DNA from 3 places in the Pseudoalteromonas sp. 0802 genome. Region 3 is predicted to be linked to each of the others. Evidence: predicted binding sites of a transcription regulator. Region 3 holds the regulator's gene; each other region holds the start of a gene.
The links. Region 3 encodes ArgR, which controls arginine synthesis, uptake and breakdown. Its sites were predicted from a motif close to ANTGAATANNTATTCANT; they were not measured.

Region 1 (8,466 bases), on a different contig from region 3:
AGGTTTATTTGAGAAAAAAGATAAACAAGCGCGCACCCTTTCAGGTGGTATGAAACGCCGTTTAATGATTGCTCGTGCACTGATGCATGAACCTAAATTACTCATTTTAGATGAACCAACAGCGGGTGTTGATATTGAGCTACGCCGCTCTATGTGGGATTTTCTTCGCGAGATTAATAAGCAAGGTGTGACCATCATCTTGACCACCCATTATCTAGAAGAAGCTGAGCTGTTATGTAAAAACATCGCGATTATCGACAGTGGTGTGATTGTTGAAAACACCACCATTAAAGCGTTACTTGCCAAGCTTGATAAAGAAACCTTTGTACTTGATTTAAAGCAACCAGTGCAGCCAATTAGCATTGAAGGTTATAAATACACACTGACCGATGATCACACTTTAGAAGTTGAAGTGGCGAAGTCTCAGGGCTTAAACCAGGTGTTTAGTGCGCTGACTGAACAAGGTAATACTGTGCTGAGTATGCGAAATAAAGCAAACCGTTTAGAAGAGCTGTTTGTAGGGTTATTAGAACAAGGGCGAGGCGAATAATGTTTAAATATGGAGTAGCGCTAAAAAGTATTTGGATCAAAGAGTGTATTCGCTTTTTACGTATTTGGGTGCAAACCTTAGTTCCGCCGGCAATCACGATGAGCCTGTATTTTGTGATTTTTGGTAATCTGATTGGTTCTCGTATCGGTGATATGGGTGGCTTTAGTTATATGGAGTTTATTGTCCCTGGTCTGATTATGATGTCGGTGATCACCAACTCTTACTCGAATGTTGCCTCGAGTTTTTATTCGACTAAATTTCAAAAAAGCATTGAAGAGCTCTTAGTTGCACCAGTGCCAAACTACATCATTGTACTTGGCTACATGGGCGGTGGTATGACACGAGGTATGCTGGTTGGTTTAATTGTTACCTGTGTCTCTTTGCTATTTGTTGATATTCAAATTCATAATATTTTTGTGATTATGGCTACGGTTATTTTAACGTCGGCTGTATTTGCTTTAGGCGGACTTATCAATGCAATTTATGCTAATAGCTTTGATGATATTAGTATTATCCCGACCTTTATTTTAACGCCGCTGACTTATCTCGGTGGGGTGTTTTACTCTATCACCTTGTTGCCAGAATTCTGGCAAGGCGTATCGCAAGTAAACCCAATTATTTATATGGTGAATGCATTTAGATATGGGTTCTTAGGTGTGTCTGATGTCGACTTATCGGTAGCATTTGGTGTACTTGGTTTATTTATTGTGGGTTTATTTACGTTAGCATTAACCCTTATTAAACGTGGTGTGGGGCTTAGACACTAATGACGGATGCAAATTCGAGATGTATTGTATCGAATCAACCTGGCTTACATGAAAAGCTAGACGAAATAGTTTTAAAGCACTTAAGTGCTGAATTTAAAAAGCCGATTGCAGAACATACGCAAGCGGCTTTTGATCAGGTAAACGAAAAGGTGCAGGCATTTAACGGGCCTATTATTCTTGATTCCTGTTGTGGTGTGGGTGAAAGTACTGCTAACTTAGCTAAACGTCACCCTGATGCATTAGTGATTGGTATTGATAAGTCATCACATCGTTTAGATAAGCATGATATTGAATACAAGCAAACAGATGCAGGGCAGTACATTTTAGTACAAGCTGATTTAAACGATTTTTGGCGCTTAGCAGTGGCTGCAAACTGGCAACCTAGTCATCATTACCTGTTGTATCCAAATCCTTGGCCAAAAGCAAAGCACTTGCAAAGACGCTGGCACGGCGCTGCAATTTTTCCGTATATCGTTAAATTAGGCGGCCGCTTAGAGCTGAGAAGCAACTGGGATATATACGTAAAAGAGTTTGCTCGCTCATTAGAGCTTGCTGGGCATAAGTGCGATGTTGAGCTGTATGAAAGCGATACTGCAATTACTCCATTCGAACGTAAATATTGGGCCAGTGGTCAACAAAGTCACCGTTTGGTGATCAACCTTTAATGAATATAGGGGGTCGGTGGTGCAAAATGACTCCCTTGCATTAAAGTAACACCCGCACGAGCAAGCGCATCTGCTATTTGTTCGTTATCAACTTGCTCAGCAATTACATCTAACTTTAATTGCTGAGCATATTTCACCAAGTTTTCAATAAATAGATAGTTATCTGTATTGGTATGAATTTGGCTCACCAACCCTTTATCTAGCTTCAAGCCATCAATTTCTAGCTTCCTAATGTGGGGTAAGTTTGAAAAGCCCGCGCCGAATTCATTGATAATAACCTGAGCACCTTTATTTTTTAGGGTGTTAATAAAGGTTTTTACTTCACTAAAGTAAGCGATAGCATCACGCTCATAAAACTGAAAAATAATATTATGAGGCTGCGGATAGCGCCTAAGTTGTAACTCTAAAAACTCGCTTAAGCTTGGGTCGAGAATATCTTGTGCGGTAATGTTGATGCTCCAGCGCACATTGGTTTTTCTAAACTGCTCAATGCATCGAGTGAACATGGTGCGTCTTAAAAGACCGTCCATACGTGAGCGCTTTAGTACCATCATAAAGTAATCTGGCGCATGAATACGACCTGTAGCACTGGCCATTCTAGCTAGGCATTGATAATGGTCAATCTGTTTGCTTTGGTTATTATAGACTGCTTGAAAGTAAGGTACGATACGGTTGTTATCGAAGGCTTCTTTTACTTCTTTGGCAAGCGTAACATTGCTTCTAAATTTCTCTTCAACCTGCTTAAACACATTTTCATAACGTACAATACGCTGATTATTAAGCTTTGCTTGCTGCAGCGCAACATGGGCATTTTCAATCAGCATTAATTTATTACCTGTAGCAATACCTGCATACAAGCTCACGTAGATATAAGGCTCTTTCAACGCAGGAATTGCATAGTTAAAAGCATTAATAACATCATCGATATTACGCTCATCACTATGCGTTCGTAATAGCGCAATTTTATTCGTTGCTAATCGATAGACAAACCCTTCGCTAGGCATCCTTGATTGAAAATAGCTAAGCAAGTTAGCCATTACTTTGTCGCTCACTTCAGTGCCATAAAAACTGCTAATATCTTCTAACTCATTAATGGCAATAACTGCTAGCTCCATACGGTGTTTGGTGGTTTTCTTTATGTAGTATTCCAGCGCGACATGGTTAGCAAAGCCGGTGCGGGCATCTGTTGAGAGGGAGCGTTTTAGTTGTAAAAAATACAGCCCAGCAATTAGCGCAGCAATAAAGAAAAAGAAACAGCCTGTGATCATTGCACGGGTCACACTGTGCTGCAGTTGCTGATTTAAGTCACTAATGGTTATGTCGGCACCCGTTATATAGGTGTGACCATTATCATCAACGAAAGTGACAAAGATGCTTTTAAAATAGCCCCATTGATCTTTTGATACCTCAAATACCGGCTCTGTTGAAAAAAAAGCTTCTTTGTTAAGTTCTGTCGCTTCGGGGTAGGCATCTAGAAACTGTGTTACGCGGCCATTGTTTTGATCTTTTTGCGTGTAACTCGACGCACTAAAGTAGACTTTGCCGTCGCGCAGTACCATTGCGTACACATAGGCAAGCTGCATTTGTTTTGCATACTCAGATAGGGCTCGGCTTTTGTCTTTATATATTGCCGAAGAGATTGGTAAGCCCGCATTAACTATATTGTGATAGTCATCACCTAGGATATGTTTGACACTGACCGCAGCATTAAGCAGTTTGGTATCGATATTCTCCATGATCTCACTGCGCGTGGTTTCATAGGTGTAATAGATATAGCCAAATAAGCTAATAAAAAATGCGGCGAAGCCATATAGCAGCCAGCTGGTTTTTTGCATTCCTTTGGGCATAGAGGTTCCCTTTGCAGTTATCGTTTGATTATACTCAAAAAAAGCGTATCTGATAGTATAAAATGACTGCAAATTTCATTAACTGATCACTTTTTTGTCATCGAAATTAGCGCTTTTTTGCTTTATGCGAGACATTTTCGTGATATTCCAGTAAAGTTAGCCAATTTCGTAGAAACAGTGCCGCAAAAGTGCTTACCTAGATGTCCCATCATCGGGTGCATTTTTAGCTGCTAATTATGGGTATTAGGATGGATCAAAAGCGTTGTGCCGTCGCCTCTAAAGAAAGCTTGATTCGTATTTTTACGGTGCCAGAAGCACCAGACTCGACATTAAGTAAAATCGAATCTGAAATTTCTAGCAACTTAGCAGGGTTCTTAAATGAGAACATAGCTGCTATCGAAAAGCCTTTGCACGAAATTGAAAAAGACTTTCAAACGGCTACTATTCCAGAAGAGCCGACCTTTGTTTCAGACTATGCTCAAGACATTATGGAGCAGTTGGTTGCTCATTCTGTGCATACCGCTGCGCCGAGCTTTATTGGCCATATGACCTCAGCATTACCGCATTTTGTGTTACCGCTGTCTAAGTTAATGGTCGGTCTTAACCAAAACCTAGTAAAAATTGAAACTTCAAAGGCATTTACGCCTCTAGAAAGACAAGTTTTGGGCATGATGCATCACCTTGCATATGGTGAAGACGACAGCTTTTATAGTAAATGGATGCACAGTGCGAAAACGTCATTAGGCGCATTTTGTTCAGGTGGCACTGTTGCTAACATTACTGCACTATGGATTGCCCGCAACCGTTTATTAAAAGCGGATGGTGACTATAAAGGCATTGCTGCACAGGGTTTAATCGCTGGAATGCTGCATTATGGTTATAAAGGCTTAGCTGTGCTTGTTTCTGAGCGAGGCCATTACTCATTAGGCAAAACCGTTGATTTACTGGGTATTGGTCGCGATAACATTGTCGCAATTACAACCGGCGAAAATAATAAAGTCGATGTTGATGCGATGCGTAAAAAGGCTCATGAGCTTGAAGCCTCTGGCATTAAGGTAATGGCACTCGTGGGTGTTGCTGGGACGACTGAAACAGGCAGCATAGATCCACTAAATGAAATGGCTGATTTGAGCGAAGAACTTGGCTGTCATTTTCATGTCGATGCTGCTTGGGGTGGTTCAACCTTACTATCTTCAAATTACCGCCACCTTTTAAGCGGTATCGAACGCGCTGATTCAATTACTATTGATGCACATAAACAAATGTATGTACCAATGGGAGCGGGTCTGGTGTTATTTAAAGACCCTGCTGCGACGGATGCTATTGAGCATCATGCGGAATATATTCTTCGTAAAGGCTCAAAAGATTTAGGCAGTCATACCCTTGAGGGCAGCCGCCCAGGTATGGCAATGTTAGTGCATGCTTGCTTACGTGTTATTGGCCGTAAAGGCTACGAGATGCTAATTGATCGCAGTATCGTGAAAGCTCGCACTTTTGCCGACATGATCAAGCAGGATGAAGACTTTGAACTAATCTCAGAGCCTGAGCTTTGCTTATTAACCTATCGTTACGTACCAAAAGAAATCCAAGCGAAGCTTAAAGATGCTGACGAAGAAACGAAATTAGATATTTACGCTTCGTTGAATCGCTTTACTGCAAGCATGCAAAAACGTCAGCGTGAAGCGGGTCGTTCTTTTGTATCGCGTACTCGTTTAACTCCTGCAAAATATGACCATCAACCTACCGTGGTTTTTCGCGTTGTTTTAGCTAACCCATTAACCTCTAAAGCGATTCTAAAAGATATTTTAGCGGAGCAAAAAGAGCTGGCGAAAACCGACCCGGTATTTAAAAAATATTTAAGTAAGTATATGGATTAACAAAGGGAGCGTGATGCTCCCTTTAAAAGCGATTTATACTGCGTTATTGATTTTAACAATAGAACCACTATTACTTGCAATCAATGCCTTGCCTAAATCGCTTTTAATTCCAACTGAAACTCGCATCTTTAGGTGGTTTGGGTATATTCACTAAAGCAGCTTGCTTTAATCATATTACTGATAATCGCTTGCGAAGGTTTAATTTTTTCCATCGCCAAAAACTCATCTGGCTGGTGGGCTTGGTTAATTGAGCCGGGCCCCATGACGATGGTTTCACAGCCAAGCTGTTGAATAAAAGGGGCTTCTGTACAATAGTTTACAGCGACAGCTGGTTGACCTGAGACTTTTTCGGCCAGCTTTACAAGTGCTGTATCAGTGCTACCACTAAATGCTGGGATAGGTTCATGCATGTCGATAACACTCACTGCATTTGGGTATTGGGCATTAATTTCTTCAGCTGCAGTTAGCAAAATCGCTTGTAGTTCTTGCACACTTAAACCAGGTAAAGGCCGCATATCAATGTGCATTTCACAGCAACCACAAATGCGGTTGGCATTATCGCCACCATGGATATGGCCAAGGTTCAAAGTAGGGTACGGAATTTCAAAGTGCTCGACTGAATATTTATTCTTTAATTCTTCTTTGATGATTAACAATTTTGTAATCATTTTATGCATGACTTCGATGGCGTTTAAACCACGTTCAGGGTCAGAGCTATGGCCTGAGCGACCAATTACTCTAATGGCTGTACTCATATGGCCTTTATGAGTAAATACTGGTGTCATATCAGTTGGCTCACCAATAATACAGCGCGCTGGTTTTAAGTCTGGGTGGCGGCAAATTTGTTGTGCACCCGCCATTGTGGTTTCTTCATCGGCTGTGGCTAAAATTAATAGTGGCTCCGTTTGTTTAGTTTCATCGAGCTCACTAATTGCTTGCAATACAAAGGCAAAAAAGCCCTTCATATCAATACTACCTAAACCGTAAAGTTTATTGTCATGTTCGCTGAGTTTAAACGGATCGTAATTCCAGCGGCTATCATCAAATGGCACTGTGTCAGTATGACCTGCAAGCATTAAACCGCCATCTCCTTCACCACGTTTCGCTAATAAGTTGTAACGGCCTTTACCATTTTCAAGCTCTGTGATTTCACATGTAAAACCAAGGCTTTCGCACCAGTTTGCGAGCAAGGTAATAACCCCTTTATTGCTCATGCACAAAGAATCTTCAATCGCACTAATTGAAGGGGCAGCAATCAGCTGCTGATACATAGATATAAAAGAGGGTAGCGACATAAAAAAATCCAAAAATAATTATTCAATCTAATTGCATAACAATATAAAAGTATTTATGATGAATATCAATTCACTTTTTAAGCATAAATATTAGTAAAGCTGTACGATGAACACGAAACGACGATAACCTGATTTCATTACTTTAGACAGTGTTTTTATTCGCAATTGAGCGAGTAATTTTAGGCGTATCAATAAACAGATTTAATAGGTAAAAGTAAGCAATGAATGTAGTGATTATTGGCGCAAGTGGTTATAGCGGCGCAGAGCTAGCAAGTTTAGTTGCTAAGCATCCAAAACTGACCCTACAAGCATGTTATGTGTCTGAAGGGAGTTTAGATAAAGGTAAGTTATTAAGCGATTTATACCCTGAGCACCTTGGATTGTTAGAGTACCCACTAAAACCTCTAACTTCTGAAGCGTACAAAGATATCGAAAGCAATGCTGACTATGTATGCCTGTGTACAGATCACAAGGTCAGTGTTGATCTTGCTCCGCAATTTTTAGCCATGGGTAAAAAAGTATTCGACCTATCTGGTGGTTTCCGTTTAGCTGGGAATGAGGATTACCTGACTTATTACGGTTTCGCACATGAACACCCTGATCTTTTAGCACAAGCAGCATATGGTTTAGCTGAATGGAATAGCGATGCAATTAGTAAAGCAAACCTTGTAGCTGTAGCGGGTTGTTACCCAACCGCGGCTCTTAATTCTTTAAAACCACTTAAAGAAGCAGGTTTATTAGCTGATCAAGCCATTATTGTTAATGCGGTGTCAGGTGTTACAGGCGCTGGCAGAAAAGCCAGTGTTAATACGCACTTCTGCGAAGTGTCACTTGCTCCTTATGGCTTGTTTAATCACAGACATACACCTGAGATTGAGCAGCACCTTGGTCACCCTGTGTTATTCACCCCACATTTAGGTAATTTTCCTCGCGGAATTTTAGAAACTATTTATGTGCAATTAAAACCGGGTGTAACAGCAGAGCAAGTGAGCGCGGCATATCAAGTGTTAGCAAACGAGCCGTTAATTCGCTTACTTGGCAATAAAATTCCAAGCATCAAAGGTGTCGCTAAACAACCATTTGTTGATATTGCATGGCAACAAAAAGGTGAGCAACTCATCGTTATGTCAGCGATTGATAACCTTCTAAAAGGCGCAGCTGGGCAAGCATTACAGTGCATTAATTTAGCCATGGGTGAACCTCACCACACTGGTTTAGTAGGAGCGCTGTAATGAAAACTTGGATCATTAAAGTCGGTGGTGCTGTGTTAAATAGCGCAGATGCCGCAAAAGCGCTTTTTGATGTTTTAGCTTCTGAGCAACAAGATAACTTTGTCATTGTTCATGGTGGTGGTGCCTTGGTGGATGCTTGGCTTAAAGACGCCGGCTTTGTAACTGCAAAACATCAAGGTTTACGTATCAGCCCAAATGAGCAAATGCCATATATTGTTGGTGCTCTTGCCGGT
Region 2 (8,466 bases), on a different contig from region 3:
TTGTAAGCATGTTGATTATTCCTTTTATTTGTTAGCGTAAAACCAGTGTGGGTGCTTTTTTAAAGCGATCGTAGTTTGAGATAATTAACTTATCGCCAGGCTCTACACCTTCAATTATCTCAACAGCATTGATACTGCTTGCACCGGTTTTTATATCGATTAAATAAGCCATGTCACCGTCAACTTTATAAGCATGGGTGCCACCTTGTTGTAAGAATGCGCCGCGTTTTACTTGTAATACATCGTCGCGATTCTCTAGTAAAATACGTGCGGTTAAGCGTTGGTTTTGGCGAATGCCAGAAATCTCATTGTCAAAGCGTACGCGGGTTGTGACCTCGCGATTATTTACTTCAGGTGATATAGCCGATAGGGTACCTGTGACATGACGAGCACCTAAAGTAAGCTCAACTTGCATACCAAGACCCAGCTCATTGGCGTAGCTTTCTGGTACTTGCAGTTCTGCTTCAAAGTTACTTAAATCGACCAATGTCATTAGTGGTTGGCTTTGTGTGACCGCTTCTTTTTGTTGCACTAATAAGTTACCCACAATGCCGCTTACACTTGCGGTAATAGTGAGTTCATTTACTTGTCTGAGTAAGTCATCAACAATTAGTTGCTGACGTGCCAGATCACGCTCTGCTGCTTTTAGCTCAAATGCGAGGGTATCTTTAGCTAAGCTGACTTCTTGCTTGGCGTGCTTATATGAAAGCTTGGCACGAGCTAAGTCATCAACGGCTTTTTCTAAATCTATTTGGCTAATTAAATGTTTTTCGATTGAGATTTTAGCTCGGCGGTTTTCTCTATCTGCGGCATTGAGTTCAACTTGCGCTAAATCTAGTGCTTTAGTCAGGCTTAGTTTTTGTCTGCGCGCTTCAAGTTGCTTGCGTTGTAATTCGCCTTCTAATCGCGCTAATACTGATTGTTGCTGTTTTAGTTCGTTAGTTAGCTCAGGGCTGGTTACGGTTGCGATCACTTCATTTACTTCAACGCTGTCACCGGCTTTTACTTTTAAATCGACAAAGCCGCGTTCAGGGCTGTAAACCTTTGGCGCATTAGCTGCAACGATTTTACCGCTTGCTGCCACATCTCTGGTGAGTGTCTTTTGGCTTACCTCACTAATTTGTAGGCTTGCTACATCAACCGAAATGCTGCCATCGTTACTGGCGAATAATGCTTGAAAGCCGAGCGCACCAACAAGTATTACACCTGCAGCTATTATTATTGGCTTTTTAATGGTGTTTTTCTTGGCCACGGTAATATCTTGGGCACTGGTATCCTTAATCATCATAACTCCTTACGATTCTCAAAACACACAATCATGAAGCCAACGGCAAGCATGGTAAGTGGAGAAGCCATAAACAAACTGATAGTGAACATTTTGAAATCCTCAATTTCGCTGATGTCTTATCTATACCAGTAGCGTGCCAGTTTTTAATTTATTGATTTTTAATGATTTTATGTTTGATTGGTGAGTTAAAGCCTGTCCGCGGACAGAAAAAGTGTCCGCAGCGGACACTTTTAGATTGCTGATTGTTGACGCAAGGGTAAAGAAACTCAGTCATTGCGACTAAGGTAGTCTGCTCAGATGCATAGTTTGTAACTATGCTAAAGCCAATAGTAAATAATGATGCAGTTAGGCTAGCCGAGACCCCGTCAAAAACTGCATTGATATTCATGAGGTGAATAATTATTCAAAACAAGTTGCAGTTTACGTTAACGTAAAGAGTCCGGATTTTAGATTGTTTTTTTACAAGTTGTTAAATTTGACACCAGTGTCATAAAAAAATAACGGGTAAAATACGACTAAATGTAAAAAAATAGCATAGAATTTAAAAAGTGCCTTAAGTGAGAAATATTCATGAATATGAATATGTATTCAAAACTCTATTGACTCATGAGGTATTTGGCGATAGTTTTGTTCGTCTGCTAGCACTGTCACAAAAGACTGAACCGCTAGTCGTTGTAGCAAGGGGAGGGGTCTATGTTATACGACTCAAAATTAGAAAAAGATAATTGTGGCTTTGGCTTAATAGCCCAGGTCAATGGTCAGGCGAGTCACCGCTTGATTCGAACAGCAATCACTGGCTTAGATCGCATGGAACACCGTGGTGGTATTTCTGCTGATGGTAAAACAGGTGATGGCTGTGGTTTATTAATGCAAAAACCTGATAGTTTCTTTCGCGCTATTGCCAGCGAACATGATTGGCACCTAGGAAAGAACTACGCCGTTGGCATGGTATTTTTAAATGCCGATCCTGTACTTGCGCAAACAGCTAAAGATGTGTTGAGTGAAGAACTCGAAAAAGAAACCTTGAGCATTCAAGGCTGGCGCGTTGTACCTACTGATGCGTCTTGTTTAGGGCCAATTGCAAAAAAACAACTACCAGGCTTTGAACAAATTTTTGTAAGCGCACCAGAAGGCTGGCGTCCAAAAGATTTAGAGCGTCGCTTGTATGTAGCGCGTCGTCGTGCTGAAAAACGCCTCGAAAACGATGAACATTTTTATATTGCCAGCTTATCTGGTTTGGTCACTGTCTATAAAGGCTTAATGATGCCTGTAGACTTACCTAACTTTTATTTAGACCTAGCTGACATTCGCATGACCAGTGCGATTTGTGTATTCCACCAACGTTTCTCTACTAATACACAACCTCGTTGGCCACTGGCGCAACCATTCCGCTATTTAGCGCATAATGGTGAAATTAATACGATTCAAGGTAACCGCCAATGGGCTCGTGCCCGTGCGTATAAGTTTGCCTCACCACTTATTCCTGATTTGCAATCAGCAGCACCATTCGTGAACGAAAGTGGCTCTGACTCTTCAAGTTTAGATAATATGCTTGAATTGTTCTTAGCCGGTGGCATGGATTTATTCCGTGCAATGCGTATGCTTGTGCCGCCAGCATGGCAAAAAAACCGTGCTATGGATGATGACCTACGTGCATTCTACGACTTTAACTCAATGCATATGGAACCATGGGATGGCCCAGCTGGTATTGTAATGTCTGACGGTCGTTTTGCAGCTTGTAACCTTGACCGTAACGGTTTACGCCCTGCGCGCTATGTAATCACGCAAGATGGTTTTATTACCCTTGCTTCAGAAGTAGGTATTTGGGACTACGCGCCAGACGAAGTGGTTGAGAAAGGCCGTGTTGGCCCTGGTGAGTTATTAGTTATTGATACTCATCAAGGTAAAATTTGGCATTCAGATGAGATTGACCAAGATCTTAAGTCACGCCATCCATATAAAGCATGGCTTGAAGCAAACGTTAGGCGTTTAACGCCATTTGAACAGTTATCTGAAAAAGATGCGGGTAACCGTTCTTTTGATGACGAAACACTGCTTAAATATCAAAAAATGTTTGGCTACACCAACGAAGAGCTTGATAGCGTGATTCGTGTTATGGGTGAAAATGGTCAAGAAGCAACAGGTTCAATGGGTGATGACACGCCATTTGCGGTACTGTCAGAGGGTCATCGTTCACTGTTCGATTACTTCCGACAGAAATTTGCGCAAGTAACGAACCCACCAATTGACCCGCTTCGTGAAAATCACGTTATGTCACTGGCAACCTGTATTGGTAGTGAGCAAAACGTATTTAACGAAACAACCGGCCATGCTAAGCGTTTACAGTTTGATACGCCGATTTTGATGTACGCTGATATGCAACAGCTGATCAATGCTGACGATGAGCATTACAGTTACTGTAAAATTGATATCACTTACACACTAGAAGAAGGCTTAGAAAACGCAATCACACGTATTTGTGATGAAGCACAAGAAAAAGCAGCGTCAGGCTGTGTCATGCTTATTTTAAGTGACCGTAACTTTAGCGAAACGCATTTGCCAATCCCGGCTGCGATGGCGGTTGGTTCAATTCAAAAGCGTTTAGTCGATAATAACTTACGTTGTGAATCTAATATCATCATCGAATCAGGCAGTGTCCGTGATGCGCATCAATTTGCGGTATTACTTGGTTTTGGTGCAACGGCAATTTATCCGTACCTTGCTTATGAATCATTAGTTGCAATGAGCGACAAAAAGACCCTGAACAAAAGCTATTGCGAAGTAACGCTTGCTTATCGTAATGCGATTAATAAGGGTCTGTATAAAATTATGTCGAAAATGGGTATCAGTACTGTCGCTTCGTACCGCTGCTCAATGTTATTTGAGGCAGTTGGTTTATCAGATGCGGTTGTAGAAACTTGTTTTAACGGTGTAGCTAGTCGTATTAAAGGGGCATGTTTTACTGATTTTGATGATGACCAACGTAAACTTCATAAGCTGGCATTTAGTAAACGTAAGTTATTAAGTCATGGTGGCTTATTAAAATATGTTCACGGTGGTGAGTACCATGCTTATAACCCAGATGTTATTCAAACACTGCAAAAGGCAGTGCGCTCTGGGGATTATAAAGACTACTTGGCATATGCTGATTTAGTAAATAACCGCCCGATCACCAATTTACGTGACATGCTGGCGGTGAAAATTCCTGATACAGGTGTGAGTGTTGATGACGTAGAGCCAGCAACTGAGCTGTACAAACGTTTTGACTCAGCCGCAATGAGTATTGGTGCATTATCGCCAGAAGCGCATGAAGCACTCGCGATTGCAATGAACCGCTTAGGTGGTTGTTCAAACTCTGGTGAAGGTGGTGAAGACAAGCTACGCTACGGTACAGAGAAAAACTCACGTATTAAGCAAGTTGCTTCGGGCCGTTTTGGTGTAACACCACATTACTTACGTAGCGCTGATGTCATTCAGATTAAAGTGGCGCAAGGCGCAAAACCAGGTGAGGGTGGTCAATTACCGGGTGAAAAAGTAACGCCGTATATTGCAAAATTACGTTACTCAGTGCCGGGTGTGACCTTGATTTCGCCTCCGCCGCATCACGATATTTACTCGATTGAAGATTTAGCCCAGCTTATTTTCGATTTAAAACAAGTAAACCCAGATGCACTGATCTCGGTGAAACTCGTTTCTGAGCCGGGTGTAGGTACTATCGCAACTGGCGTAGCTAAAGCCTATGCAGATTTAATTACCATTGCTGGTTATGACGGTGGCACAGGTGCAAGCCCGCTTACTTCTGTTAAGTATGCAGGTAGCCCTTGGGAGCTTGGTCTTGCTGAAACCCAGCAAGCGCTGGTAGAAAATGGTTTACGTCATCGTATTCGTTTGCAAACTGATGGTGGTCTTAAAACGGGTTTAGATATCATTAAGGCGGCTATTTTAGGTGCTGAAAGCTTTGGCTTTGGTACTGGCCCTATGGTGGCACTAGGTTGTAAATATTTACGTATTTGTCACTTAAACAACTGTGCGACCGGTGTTGCAACGCAAGACGATACGCTGCGCCAAAAGCATTATCATGGCCTGCCAGAAATGGCGATGAACTACTTTAAGTTTATAGCCGAAGAAGCACGCCAAATTATGGCAAGCTTAGGTGTAACTCGTTTAACTGATTTAATTGGTCGTTTGGACTTACTTGAAGCAATTGAAGGCAACACAGAGAAACAAAAGAAAGTAGATCTGTCGTCTGTGATTGCTGTGCCTAACAACCCTACGGGTGAAACCTTATATTGTAGTGCGCCAAATAGCTCACACTACTTAGGTCAGCTAAATGAAACCTTGCTTGAAAAAGCCAAGCAAGCAATTGATGAAAAATCGGGTATTTCGCTGGTTAACCGTATTTGCAATACAGACCGCTCAGTGGGCGCTATGTTGTCAGGCTATATCGCCTCTAAACATGGTAACCAAGGTATGGCTGCTGATCCTGTCTCTATTGAGCTTCATGGTACAGCGGGTCAATCATTCGGTGTGTGGAATGCTGGTGGCCTTGAAATGACACTCGTTGGTGATGCTAATGACTATGTTGGTAAAGGCATGGCTGGCGGTAAGCTAGTAATTCGCCCACCGCTGGGTTCATCATTCGAAAGCCATAAAGCAACCATTGCCGGTAATACCTGTTTATATGGTGCAACAGGCGGTAAATTATTTGCTGCAGGCTGCGCTGGTGAGCGTTTTGCTGTGCGTAACTCAGGCGTACAAGCGGTTGTAGAAGGTGTTGGTGACAACGGCTGTGAATACATGACAGGTGGTGTGGTTTGCGTACTTGGCAAAGTGGGTATCAACTTTGGTGCAGGTATGACAGGGGGATTTGCTTATATTCTTGATGAAGGCAATGACTTTGAAAAACGCATTAACCCTGAGCTTGTTGAAATTGTCACGCTTGAAGGGTTGGCGTCACACCAAGAACATTTACGTGGACTCATTGCTGAGCATTTAGAGCTTACAGGCTCAAACCGCGCTGAGCAGATTTTAGCTAACTTCGATTTATACATGCCTATGTTTAAATTAGTTAAGCCAAAATCTAGTGATGTAAAAAGTTTACTCGGACACAGAGCGCGCAGCAGCGCAGAGCTTCGTGTTCAGGCTCAGTAAGGGGGTAGTATGAGCGAAAATGTATACCAGTTTATCGATGTACAACGTGTTGATCCGCGTAAAAAGCCAATTTCAGCACGTAAACAATCTTTCGTAGAAATCTACGAGCCATTTTCTGAGACACAAGTTAACTCACAGGCGGATCGCTGTTTAGATTGTGGTAACCCGTACTGTGAATGGAAATGCCCAGTACATAACTATATTCCACAATGGTTAAAGCTCATTCGTACTGGCCGTATTTTAGAAGCGGCAGAGCTGTCTCACCGTACAAATAGCTTACCAGAGGTGTGTGGACGAGTTTGTCCACAAGATCGCTTGTGTGAAGGCTCTTGCACACTTGAAGAAGAGTTTGGTGCTGTCACTATCGGTAATATCGAAAAATACATCACTGATACGGCCTTTAAGATGGGCTGGAAACCAGATATGTCGTATGTGGTTTGGTCTGACAAAAAAGTGGCTATCATTGGTGCAGGCCCAGCTGGCTTAGGTTGTGCGGATATTTTAGTACGTAACGGTGTTAAGCCTGTGGTGTTTGACCGTCACCCAGAAATCGGTGGTCTTCTTACGTTTGGTATTCCTTCATTCAAACTTGAAAAAGAAGTAATGCAAAAGCGTCGTGAAATTTTCACTGAAATGGGTGTCGAGTTTCAGCTAAACACTGAAGTTGGCGTTGATATTACGCTTGATGAAATCTTAGCAGAATATGATGCCGTATTCTTAGGTGTTGGTACTTATCAAAGTATGCGTGCAGGCCTTGAAAACGAAGATGCTGATGGTGTGTTTGATGCACTGCCGTTCTTAATTGGTAACACAAACCGAGTAATGGGCTATGCAGAAGATAAGCAAGCTTATATCGATATGGCGAACGAAAAAGTCGTTGTGTTAGGCGGTGGTGATACAGCAATGGACTGTGTGAGAACCTCCATTCGACAAGGTGCTGCAAAAGTAACCTGTGCTTATCGTCGTGACGAAGAAAACATGCCAGGCTCAAAGCGCGAAGTTAAAAATGCCCGTGAAGAGGGCGTAGAATTTACCTTTAACGTTCAACCTAAAGGTATCGTGGTTGACGAGCAAGGTAAAGTTGCTGGCGTTAAGATGGTGAAAACGCAACTTGGTGAGCCGGACGAAAATGGTCGTCGTCGTGCTGAAGAAGTAGCAGGTTCTGAGCATGTTATTGAAGCAACCAAGGTGCTCATGGCGTTTGGTTTTAAACCTCATAAAATGGATTGGCTAGAACCGTATGGTGTTGAAATCAATCACTGGGGTGGTATCAATGCACCAGAAAAAGGTGAATTTACTCACCAAACAACCAACCCTAAAATCTTTGCTGGTGGCGATATTGTCCGCGGTTCAGATTTAGTGGTAACGGCTATTTTCGAAGGCCGAAATGCCGCTGAAGGGATTATGGATTACTTAGACGTTTAATTCTAAGGCGCCATTCAACACTTTAAAAGCAAGCTATCGAGCTTGCTTTTTTATTGCCTATTTTTAAGCTGTTTTGAGAATCAAACCAAGATTCAGAAAAATAATGAAAAAATAACGCTTATTACCTACAATCTACGAATGAATTTTACAGTTAAATAGAAAAAATTCATTATTTCGTACTAACTCCATATTTGCTCCATATTGTTGCGTTTTAATGTTTATCAGAGGCAGAAGCCCATCTGAATATTTGATGCTAACAACATGGATAAAAAGAAAATGTTTTGCGAACACACAAATAACGAGCAGTTAAGCTTTTTTCAGCCAAGTTCAAAATCTGAAAATGATTTACTCAATGAGGTCATGAATAGTGAAGATTTGCACGATATTCTGACTATGGTTTTACTAGATGAAACCTTATCAGACGCCCTCAAAGCGATGGTGAAGCAACAACTAAAAACAATAAAAAAAATATAAAACGGAAATAAAAATGCCGCAGATATTAGTCGTTGAAGACGACTTAGATATTGCAGAACAAGTGCTGTTGTTCTTCAATGCATCTGGCTTTACTACTCACCACATCACTGATGGCAGTGCTGTGGTGT
Region 3 (8,466 bases):
GACTATGCGTTGTTTCCTCATTTAACGGTAAGCGACAACATTGCGTTTGGCCTAAGCAACATGAGTAAAGCGCAAAAGCGAGAGCGTGTCGATGAAATGCTTAGCCTTGTTAAACTCGATGGTTGTGCAAAGCGATATCCGCATCAACTTTCTGGTGGACAGCAGCAACGAGTGGCAATAGCCCGTGCACTTGCTTACAAACCAAGTTTATTATTACTTGATGAGCCATTTTCGAATATTGATACACAAGTGCGTTTTGAGCTTATTGCCGATATACGTCGCATTATTAAAGCTCAGCAGGTTTCTGCGGTATTTGTTACCCACTCGAAGGAAGAAGCTTTCGCATTTGCCGACACGCTTGCGGTTATGCATGGCGGAAAAATCGCCCAACAGGGCTCTCCGGAGCAGTTATTTAGTCAACCTAACTCAAAGGTGGTTGCAGAGTTTCTTGGTACGGGCATATACTTAACGGCAAAAGTATTAACGCCAACTGAATATGAGACGGCGTTTGGTGTGGTTCACTCATTGACGGCAAGCAATACTAATTGTCAGCAAGGTCAAGTGTATATAAGACCGCATCATATTCAGTTGTGTGAAGCTGCGCACAGTGACGCAAACAGTTTAACTATCTTGCACAGGCGTTTTATCGGTACGCGTTATGTATATCGTATCAATATTGCAGGGCAAGAGTGTGAAGTTGCTGCAGAGCAAGACCGCGTGTTAGCTGTTGAGCAGCCTGTAAAAATAAAAATAATGCCGCACACAGTCAATTTTTTTCATGATTAGTAATAAATAACAATCTTGAATCCTTGGCTTTGTGCAAATAACGAGAAGCTAAGGATTCACTATGGCGCAAGCGCAATCTGGGATTTGTGCTGAAGCAAACTTACATGGTTTGCACCTGTTTTTTAATGTTTACGATGGCCATGATGAGTCATTACGTAAAAAACTAAAACGCGTTAGCGTCATTCAAGATGAGTTTGCTGATCAGTTCTCAGAAGCCATGCTATCGTGTGTGGTTGCCCTTGGTGCTCAGTATTGGCCGCATATTCTGCCCGAGTTTATCCCTAGCCAATTGCAAAGCTTTCCGAATGTGACTCATAGTGAGCATGTGATTAGTGCGCAGCCATTTGACTTGTTTGTGCAAATTCGCTCAGACCGCGAAGATGTAAATCATCTATTTGCTCTGCAAATTCTAAAATTATTAACACCGGATGTTGAGCTGGTGGAGCAGGTCCGTAATTTTCGGTTTTTAGATGGACGTGATTTTAACGGCTTCATTTATGCAGGCGATACACCTCATGGCCGTCAAAAACGTAGTACAGCACTTATCGACAAACCGGGGCACTTTGAAGATCAAGGCAGCTATATTCATGTTCAGCGCTTTGTGCATGATTTGAGTGTCTGGCAGCATTTATCGCTGTCTGAGCAAGAGCAAATCATGGGGCGCACGCGTCTAGATAATACCTTGATTGTGCCTGCTGTAGAAACCAGTCATGCGGTTCGTAGTGAATTAAAAGATGAGCATGGCCAGCCACTTTTGCTAAACCAAAGCATGCCATTTGGTGATGTGCATAAGCAGGGGATTTTAATGGTTTCGTGTGCTGCGCAAGGGGATGCGTTTGAGCAGGTATTAAAGAGTCGTTTGGGGCAGGGCGATTGCTATGATCATTGGCTCGATTTTACTCAAGCCGATATGGGATCTGCGTTTTTCGCCCCGTCAGTAAACTTCTTAAAGCAACTTTAAACGGTATCAAATAAAGTGCGCACGCGATCGAGCGTCACATCGATTTCAGAAATCTTCGCAGGGGCGATAAAAATAGTGTCGTCGCCTGCAATGGTACCGAGTACACCATCCGCCTTACCGAGTGAATCAAGTAAACGAGCAATTAATTGTGCTGCGCCTGGACTGGTGCGAATAATAATCATCATTTCGTTATGCATAATATCAATAACAAGCTGACGCAGTGGGCTTTTCGCTGTTGGCACACCCATTTCAGCCGGTAAGCAATAGACCATTTCTTGTTTTGCATTACGAGTACGTACTGCACCGAACTTGCTTAACATGCGAGAGACTTTACTTTGACTAATATTATCAAAGCCTTGTTCTTTTAATGCTTCGACAATCTCACCTTGTGAGCCGAAGTTTTCTTCTTTTAATAGCGCTTTAAACGCTTTGATCAGTGCTTCTTGTTTGTCTTGTGGTTGCATGTTGCCGTTTCTTTATTCATAAAATGTAGGGTAATTCTACACAACTCTGCATATTTATGCAGTATTAGTTTACAAAGTCGTCCAAAATGCTGTGTCTTTACAGCCAAGTTTACAACTATGGTCGAAATTATACGCGAAATAAGCAGGATAAATTTGTTTTTAGTCGCTAATTTCATTATCTTTAGGGCCACAAATATTTCCTACCTCAAATTACGGAGAATTCCAATGAAAGTTGCTGTTTTAGGCGCAGCTGGCGGTATCGGCCAAGCATTGTCTTTATTATTAAAAACAAGTTTACCTGCAGGTTCTGAATTATCGTTATACGATGTTGCCCCTGTTGTTCCTGGTGTAGCGGTTGATCTTTCTCACATCCCAACAGACGTTAAAGTTGAAGGCTTTGGTGCTGACAGCCTAGACGCAGCATTAGCTGGTTGTGATATCGTTCTTATCCCAGCGGGTATGCCACGTAAGCCAGGCATGGACCGTGCGGACCTTTTCAACGTAAACGCAGGTATCATCAAAACATTAGCTGAAGGCATCGTTAAAAACTGTCCTAAAGCGTTAGTAGGTATCATCACTAACCCAGTAAACGGCACTGTGCCAATCGTTGCTGAAGTATTCAAAAAAGCGGGTACTTACGATGCTAACCGTGTATTCGGTATCACAACGCTTGACGTGATCCGTTCAGAAGCATTTGTTGCTGAACTTAAAGGTTTAAGCGCAACTGACGTTAAAGTTCCAGTGATCGGCGGTCACTCAGGTACTACAATTCTTCCTCTTCTATCTCAAGTTGAAGGTGTTACTTTCACTGACGAAGAAGTTGCAGCATTAACTCCACGTATCCAAAACGCAGGTACTGAAGTTGTTAACGCTAAAGCGGGTGGCGGTTCAGCGACTCTTTCTATGGGTGCAGCTGCAGCACGCTTCTGTATGTCTTTAGTTAAAGGCTTACAAGGTGAAGAAGTAGTTGATTACGCATACGTTGCAGTTGAAAACGGTGACGCAGCATACTTCGCACACCCAGTTCGTCTAGGTAAGAACGGCGTTGAAGAAATCCTTTCTTACGGTGAGTTAAGTGCATTCGAAGAGCAAGCTAAAAACGACATGCTAGCTACACTTAACAAAGACATCCAAGAAGGTGTTGATTTCATCAACGGTTAATTCCGACAGATGATAGGCGATTTTTTAAATCGCCGAAAACAAAAAAGCCTGCAAATGCAGGCTTTTTTAATGGCTCGAATAAATAGCGTTTAGTGATCGCGGGCAACGGCGATACGGGCCAAACTCTCTAAGGCTTGTTTGTACGGTGTATCTGGTAAGAACGCAATACAAGCAATTGCTTTGTCAGCTTCTTGCTCAGCTTTTTGCATTGCAAACTCAAGGGCCTTAGTGTCAGCTAATGCCGCTAGAATGCTCTCTAAGTGGTCCATACCATTACCAAGCTCAATTGCTTCGCGTACTAGCTTAACTTGCTCTGGTGTGCCTTTTTGCATTGCGTAGATAAGCGGTAGGGTAGGTTTACCTTCAGCTAAATCATCGCCAATGTTTTTACCAAGTTGCTCGGCATCAGCGTTGTAATCAAGAACATCATCCACTAATTGGAATGCAGTGCCAAGATGCATACCGTATAAGTTTAATGCTTCAAGGGTTTGTTCGTCTTGCTCGGTAATAATTGCAGCAAGGCCGGTTGCAGCTTCGAACAATTTTGCCGTTTTGCTGTAAATAACCTGCATATAGCTTTGTTCTGTCGTGTCAGGGTCATTACAATTCATTAGCTGTAATACTTCACCTTCAGCGATGACATTGGTTGCATCAGCTAAAATTTGCATGATTGGCATTTTACCTAGGCCAACCATAAGTTGAAATGAACGTGTATAGATAAAGTCACCCACCAAAACGCTCGCTGCATTACCAAACTCTGCGTTGGCTGTAGGCGTACCACGGCGCAAATGTGACTCGTCGACAACGTCGTCATGCAATAAAGTTGCGGTATGAATAAATTCGATGATAGTGGCAAGCGTAATATGGTCTTTGCCCTCATAACCAAGTGCTTTTGCCGCTAAAATGGCCAACATAGGACGAACGCGTTTACCGCCACTGTTTACTATGTATAAACCGAGTTGGTTAACCAATGCGACATCTGAGCGCATTTGGGCATGTATAAGTTGATTGACGTCATCCATTTCATTTTCGATTAACGTCTGGATAGCTTTTATATCCATTGATCTCCGAGCCAATATTTATGGGTATACGGGGCTGATTGTACAACAAAAAAAGCGCTTGCTCGATATTTTGTGATGATTCAGTAAAAAAACACTGTAAAGTTTTTTATTTGAGATCAATTTTGCCAAGATAAATTTATAGCCTTGATTAATAAGTGTTCAGCTTTTTGAATTTTCAAGGTGCGTATTATTAGCGTAATTTAATTGTCATGAGATCGTAAAAACCGCTTGGCATGTGGTGTTTTTAGGATAGAATAGGGGAAAATATTGAATTGCTCTCAATGCAGCTATTTTTTATTCATTTTATCGAAAAAGAGGCTTGCTAGTTTTTGCACATTAGCGTAAACTTCGCGCCCTATTGAAGAATATTTTAGTTGCGTCGATTTGAGGGCGCACAGACGGAGTTAATTATGTACGCGGTTTTCCAAAGTGGTGGTAAACAGCACCGTGTGACTGAAGGTCAAACAATTCGTCTTGAGAAATTAGACGTTGAAACTGGTGCAGCAGTTGAATTTGATTCAGTACTTTTAGTTGCTGATGGTGAGAAAATCGAGATCGGTGTACCGTTCGTAAACGGTGGTAAAGTAACAGCTGAGGTTGTTTCACACGGTCGCGGTGAGAAAGTTAAGATTGTTAAATTTAGACGTCGTAAGCATTCTCGTAAGCAAATGGGCCATCGTCAATGGTTCACTGAAGTTAAAATCACTGGCATTAGCGCTTAATTAGAGGTACTGAGAAATGGCACATAAAAAAGCAGCTGGTAGTACTCGTAACGGTCGCGATTCAGAAAGCAAACGCCTAGGTGTTAAGCGTTTTGGTGGCGAATCAGTTCTAGCGGGTAGCATCATTGTTCGTCAACGTGGTACTCGTTTCCACGCTGGCGCAAACGTAGGTATCGGTAAAGACCACACTATCTTCGCAAAAGCAGATGGTAAAGTTCAATTCGAACAGAAAGGTCCTTTAAACCGTAAATACGTAAATATCGTAGCTGAGTAATCATCTCGATATTTGAAAAACCCCGCCTTTGCGGGGTTTTTTGTTTTAAGGCACATAATAGTGCGTATAAATATATACCTAAGCGCCTTGGCATTGGGTGCTGAATAGGGCACTTAGGTATATAATAGAGTTATTAACAAGCCAATCTTAAAGTGAGTAATCATGAAGTTTGTAGATGAAGTAGAAATTCGTTGTGACGCGGGTGATGGCGGCAGCGGTGTCGTATCTTTCCGACGTGAAAAATATGTACCAGATGGCGGTCCTGATGGTGGCGACGGCGGCGATGGCGGCAGCGTTTATCTACAAGCCGATGAAAACTTAAATACGTTAATTGATTACCAATTTGAGCGTTTTCATAAAGCAGAGCGCGGCACAAATGGTCAAAGCCGTAACATGACTGGTAAAAAAGGCGCTGATTTAACGCTTAAGGTGCCTGTTGGTACACGTATCATTGATGTTGATACTGAAGAGTCATTAGGTGATCTGACTAAGCATGGTCAAAAGGTTGTTGTTGCAAAAGGTGGTTTCCATGGCTTGGGGAATGCACGTTTTAAATCAAGTACAAACCGTGCGCCACGTCAAAAAACACTAGGTACACCTGGTGAAGTTCGCAGCTTACGCCTAGAGCTAATGCTACTTGCTGATGTTGGCTTACTTGGTTTACCAAATGCTGGTAAATCAACGTTTATCCGCAGTGTTTCTGCAGCTAAACCAAAAGTGGCAGATTACCCGTTTACGACACTTATTCCTAATCTTGGTGTAGTACGCCCAGATGCGAATAAGTCATTTGTAATTGCTGATATCCCTGGTCTAATCGAAGGCGCTTCGGATGGCGCAGGCCTTGGTATTCGCTTCTTAAAGCACTTAGAGCGTTGTCGTGTATTACTGCATATCATTGATGTTATGCCTGTTGATGGCACAAATCCAGTTGATAATGCCTTTGCGATTATTAATGAGCTACACCAATATAGTCCTAAGCTTGCTGAAAAGCCGCGCTGGTTAGTATTTAACAAAATTGACCTATTACCAGAAGATGAAGCTGAAGCACTGTGTAATGAAATTGCCGAAGAGCTAGGTGAAGAGGTTAATGTTTACCGTATCTCTGCTGCTAATAAGCAAAATACCCAAGCACTATGTCATGATATTATGGCGCTACTTGATAGTATGCCGAAAGAGAAATTCGCTGAAGAAGAGAAAGAAGAAGTTGAATTTAAGTGGGATACTTATCATCAGAAAGCAACATCTCAAGACGATGATGATTGGGATGACGACTGGGATGATGATGACTACGATGTAGAAGTTATCTACCAACGATAAAATTTAAAACTGAAAAGGAGCCATGCGCTCCTTTTTTATTAATAAGAAAAAAGTATTAAGGTTTAGTGTGAAAATTTCAATGATTGCTGCTATGGCAAATAACCGAGTAATTGGCCAAGACAACCAAATGCCATGGCATTTACCCGCCGATCTGCAACACTTTAAAAAAGTAACCATGGCAAAGCCTGTGATCATGGGCCGTAAAACATTTGAATCAATAGGTCGGCCTTTACCGGGTCGTCAAAATATTATTATCACGCGTAATGCTGATTACACAGCTGAAGGTATTGAGGTGGTTACTTCACCAGAGGCTGCGCTGGAATTGGTTGCTGATGTTGAAGAAGTAATGATTATAGGTGGCGGAAATATATACGAACAATTTCTATCTCAAGCAGATCGTCTATACTTAACATTCATCGACCTCGAAGTGGCCGGTGATACGCAGTTCCCAGATTACGAAAGTGTTGCTAATTGGACAGTTGCCGAGCAAGAAAAGCATCAGCCTGATAACAAAAACCCTTACTCGTATACTTTTGTAACCCTGTACAAAAACTCGTAACATTATTGCGGTAAAATTAATTAGTTGGTACAATATTACACAATCTTGGTAAGAAGAAAGTATTACATAAGGGCAAAATATGATGAAGTTACCAAATATGTTACTTGCAGCGGCTGTTGTTTCAGCGTCAGTTGCGTATACAGCACCAGCAAAAGCTGATGATCAATTAGCGGTTTCTATCTGTGAGTACATCGCAGCTGATGATAAAAACCGTTTACGTAGTAAGCTTAAAAGCTCACGTGTGAAAATTCGTAACATCTTTGATGCTGTAAAATGTAACGGCAACAATATGCTTCGTCATGCAATTGAAAGCGGCGCTGCGGATGCTGGTGAATACATCGTTAAGAACTTATCTAAAAGCTCTTTAGAAGACGGTGCAGATATCGCATGGGCAGAATCAAACGGCCACGGTGGTTCTCCACTAATCGCTGTTATTAAAGACCGCGCAGGCCTTTAATTGAAACGCCAATAGAATTTAAGAAACCGCACTCGTTGCGGTTTTTTTATGCCTGAAAAACGCTTCGTTAACTTCATACCTACTCGCAATAATTCGTTATTATTTTGTATTAAATAATGCGCCTGCATGGGGGATGCAGGAAAATATTAAGAGTAATCACCTCAAAAGATCATTTAATTAAGCGAGTTGCTATAAATAGATACAAAAAAACCGTGTTTGCATTCACAAACACGGCTTCTATATTTGTTAGCTCGTAGCTCGTAGCTCGTAGCTCGTAGCTCGTAGCTCGTAGCTCGTAGCTCGTAGCTCGTAGCTCGTAGCTCGTTTACAGCTTCTTAAACTTTAAACGCATCTACCGATAAACGTAGTTCTTCCGCTAATTTAGCAACTTCTGAACTTGAAATATTGGTTTGGTTTGCGCCTTCAGCTGTTTGTTCAGCAATTGCTACAATCGACTCTAAGCGCTCGCTAATCTCTTGTGAAACTTGCTGTTGCTCATGAGCAGCTGTTGAGATCTCTTCACTTACGTTGTGAGCTTGCGCAACGGCTGCAGTGATTGAATCAAGGGCGGTATTTGCAAGGTCTGATTGCTCAACACACGACTCAGCTTGTTGCTTACCTTTCGACATCGCCGATACAGCAGCCTCAGCGCCAACCTGAAGCGATTCAATCATAGCTTGGATCTCTTGGGTCGATTCTTGAGT

Region 1: the regulator ArgR is predicted to act here: its motif matches at 7,059-7,076, upstream of argC (N-acetyl-gamma-glutamyl-phosphate reductase).
Region 2: the regulator ArgR is predicted to act here: its motif matches at 1,864-1,881, upstream of gltB (glutamate synthase large subunit).

What each region holds. Positions count from the first base shown of each region.
Region 1 covers NZ_JABVXE010000005.1:57,616-66,081, reverse strand. The annotation lists gene HUS61_RS10945 (ABC transporter ATP-binding protein) at 1-550, shown strand, start outside; gene HUS61_RS10940 (ABC transporter permease) at 550-1,317, shown strand; gene HUS61_RS10935 (tRNA (guanosine(46)-N(7))-methyltransferase TrmB) at 1,317-1,982, shown strand; gene HUS61_RS10930 (GGDEF domain-containing protein) at 1,979-3,829, opposite strand; gene panP (pyridoxal-dependent aspartate 1-decarboxylase PanP) at 4,078-5,706, shown strand; gene argE (acetylornithine deacetylase) at 5,835-7,001, opposite strand; gene argC (N-acetyl-gamma-glutamyl-phosphate reductase) at 7,223-8,233, shown strand; gene argB (acetylglutamate kinase) at 8,233-8,466, shown strand, end outside.
Region 2 covers NZ_JABVXE010000001.1:694,626-703,091, reverse strand. The annotation lists gene HUS61_RS03215 (ABC transporter ATP-binding protein) at 1-10, opposite strand, end outside; gene HUS61_RS03210 (efflux RND transporter periplasmic adaptor subunit) at 32-1,285, opposite strand; gene gltB (glutamate synthase large subunit) at 1,982-6,439, shown strand; gene HUS61_RS03200 (FAD-dependent oxidoreductase) at 6,449-7,864, shown strand; gene HUS61_RS03195 (hypothetical protein) at 8,126-8,338, shown strand; gene HUS61_RS03190 (response regulator) at 8,352-8,466, shown strand, end outside.
Region 3 covers NZ_JABVXE010000006.1:35,991-44,456, forward strand. The annotation lists gene HUS61_RS11965 (ABC transporter ATP-binding protein) at 1-786, shown strand, start outside; gene HUS61_RS11970 (Dyp-type peroxidase) at 848-1,747, shown strand; gene argR (transcriptional regulator ArgR) at 1,744-2,211, opposite strand; gene mdh (malate dehydrogenase) at 2,437-3,372, shown strand; gene ispB (octaprenyl diphosphate synthase) at 3,462-4,433, opposite strand; gene rplU (50S ribosomal protein L21) at 4,844-5,155, shown strand; gene rpmA (50S ribosomal protein L27) at 5,172-5,429, shown strand; gene cgtA (Obg family GTPase CgtA) at 5,592-6,746, shown strand; gene folA (type 3 dihydrofolate reductase) at 6,826-7,305, shown strand; gene HUS61_RS12010 (DUF3718 domain-containing protein) at 7,385-7,762, shown strand; gene HUS61_RS12015 (methyl-accepting chemotaxis protein) at 8,098-8,466, opposite strand, start outside.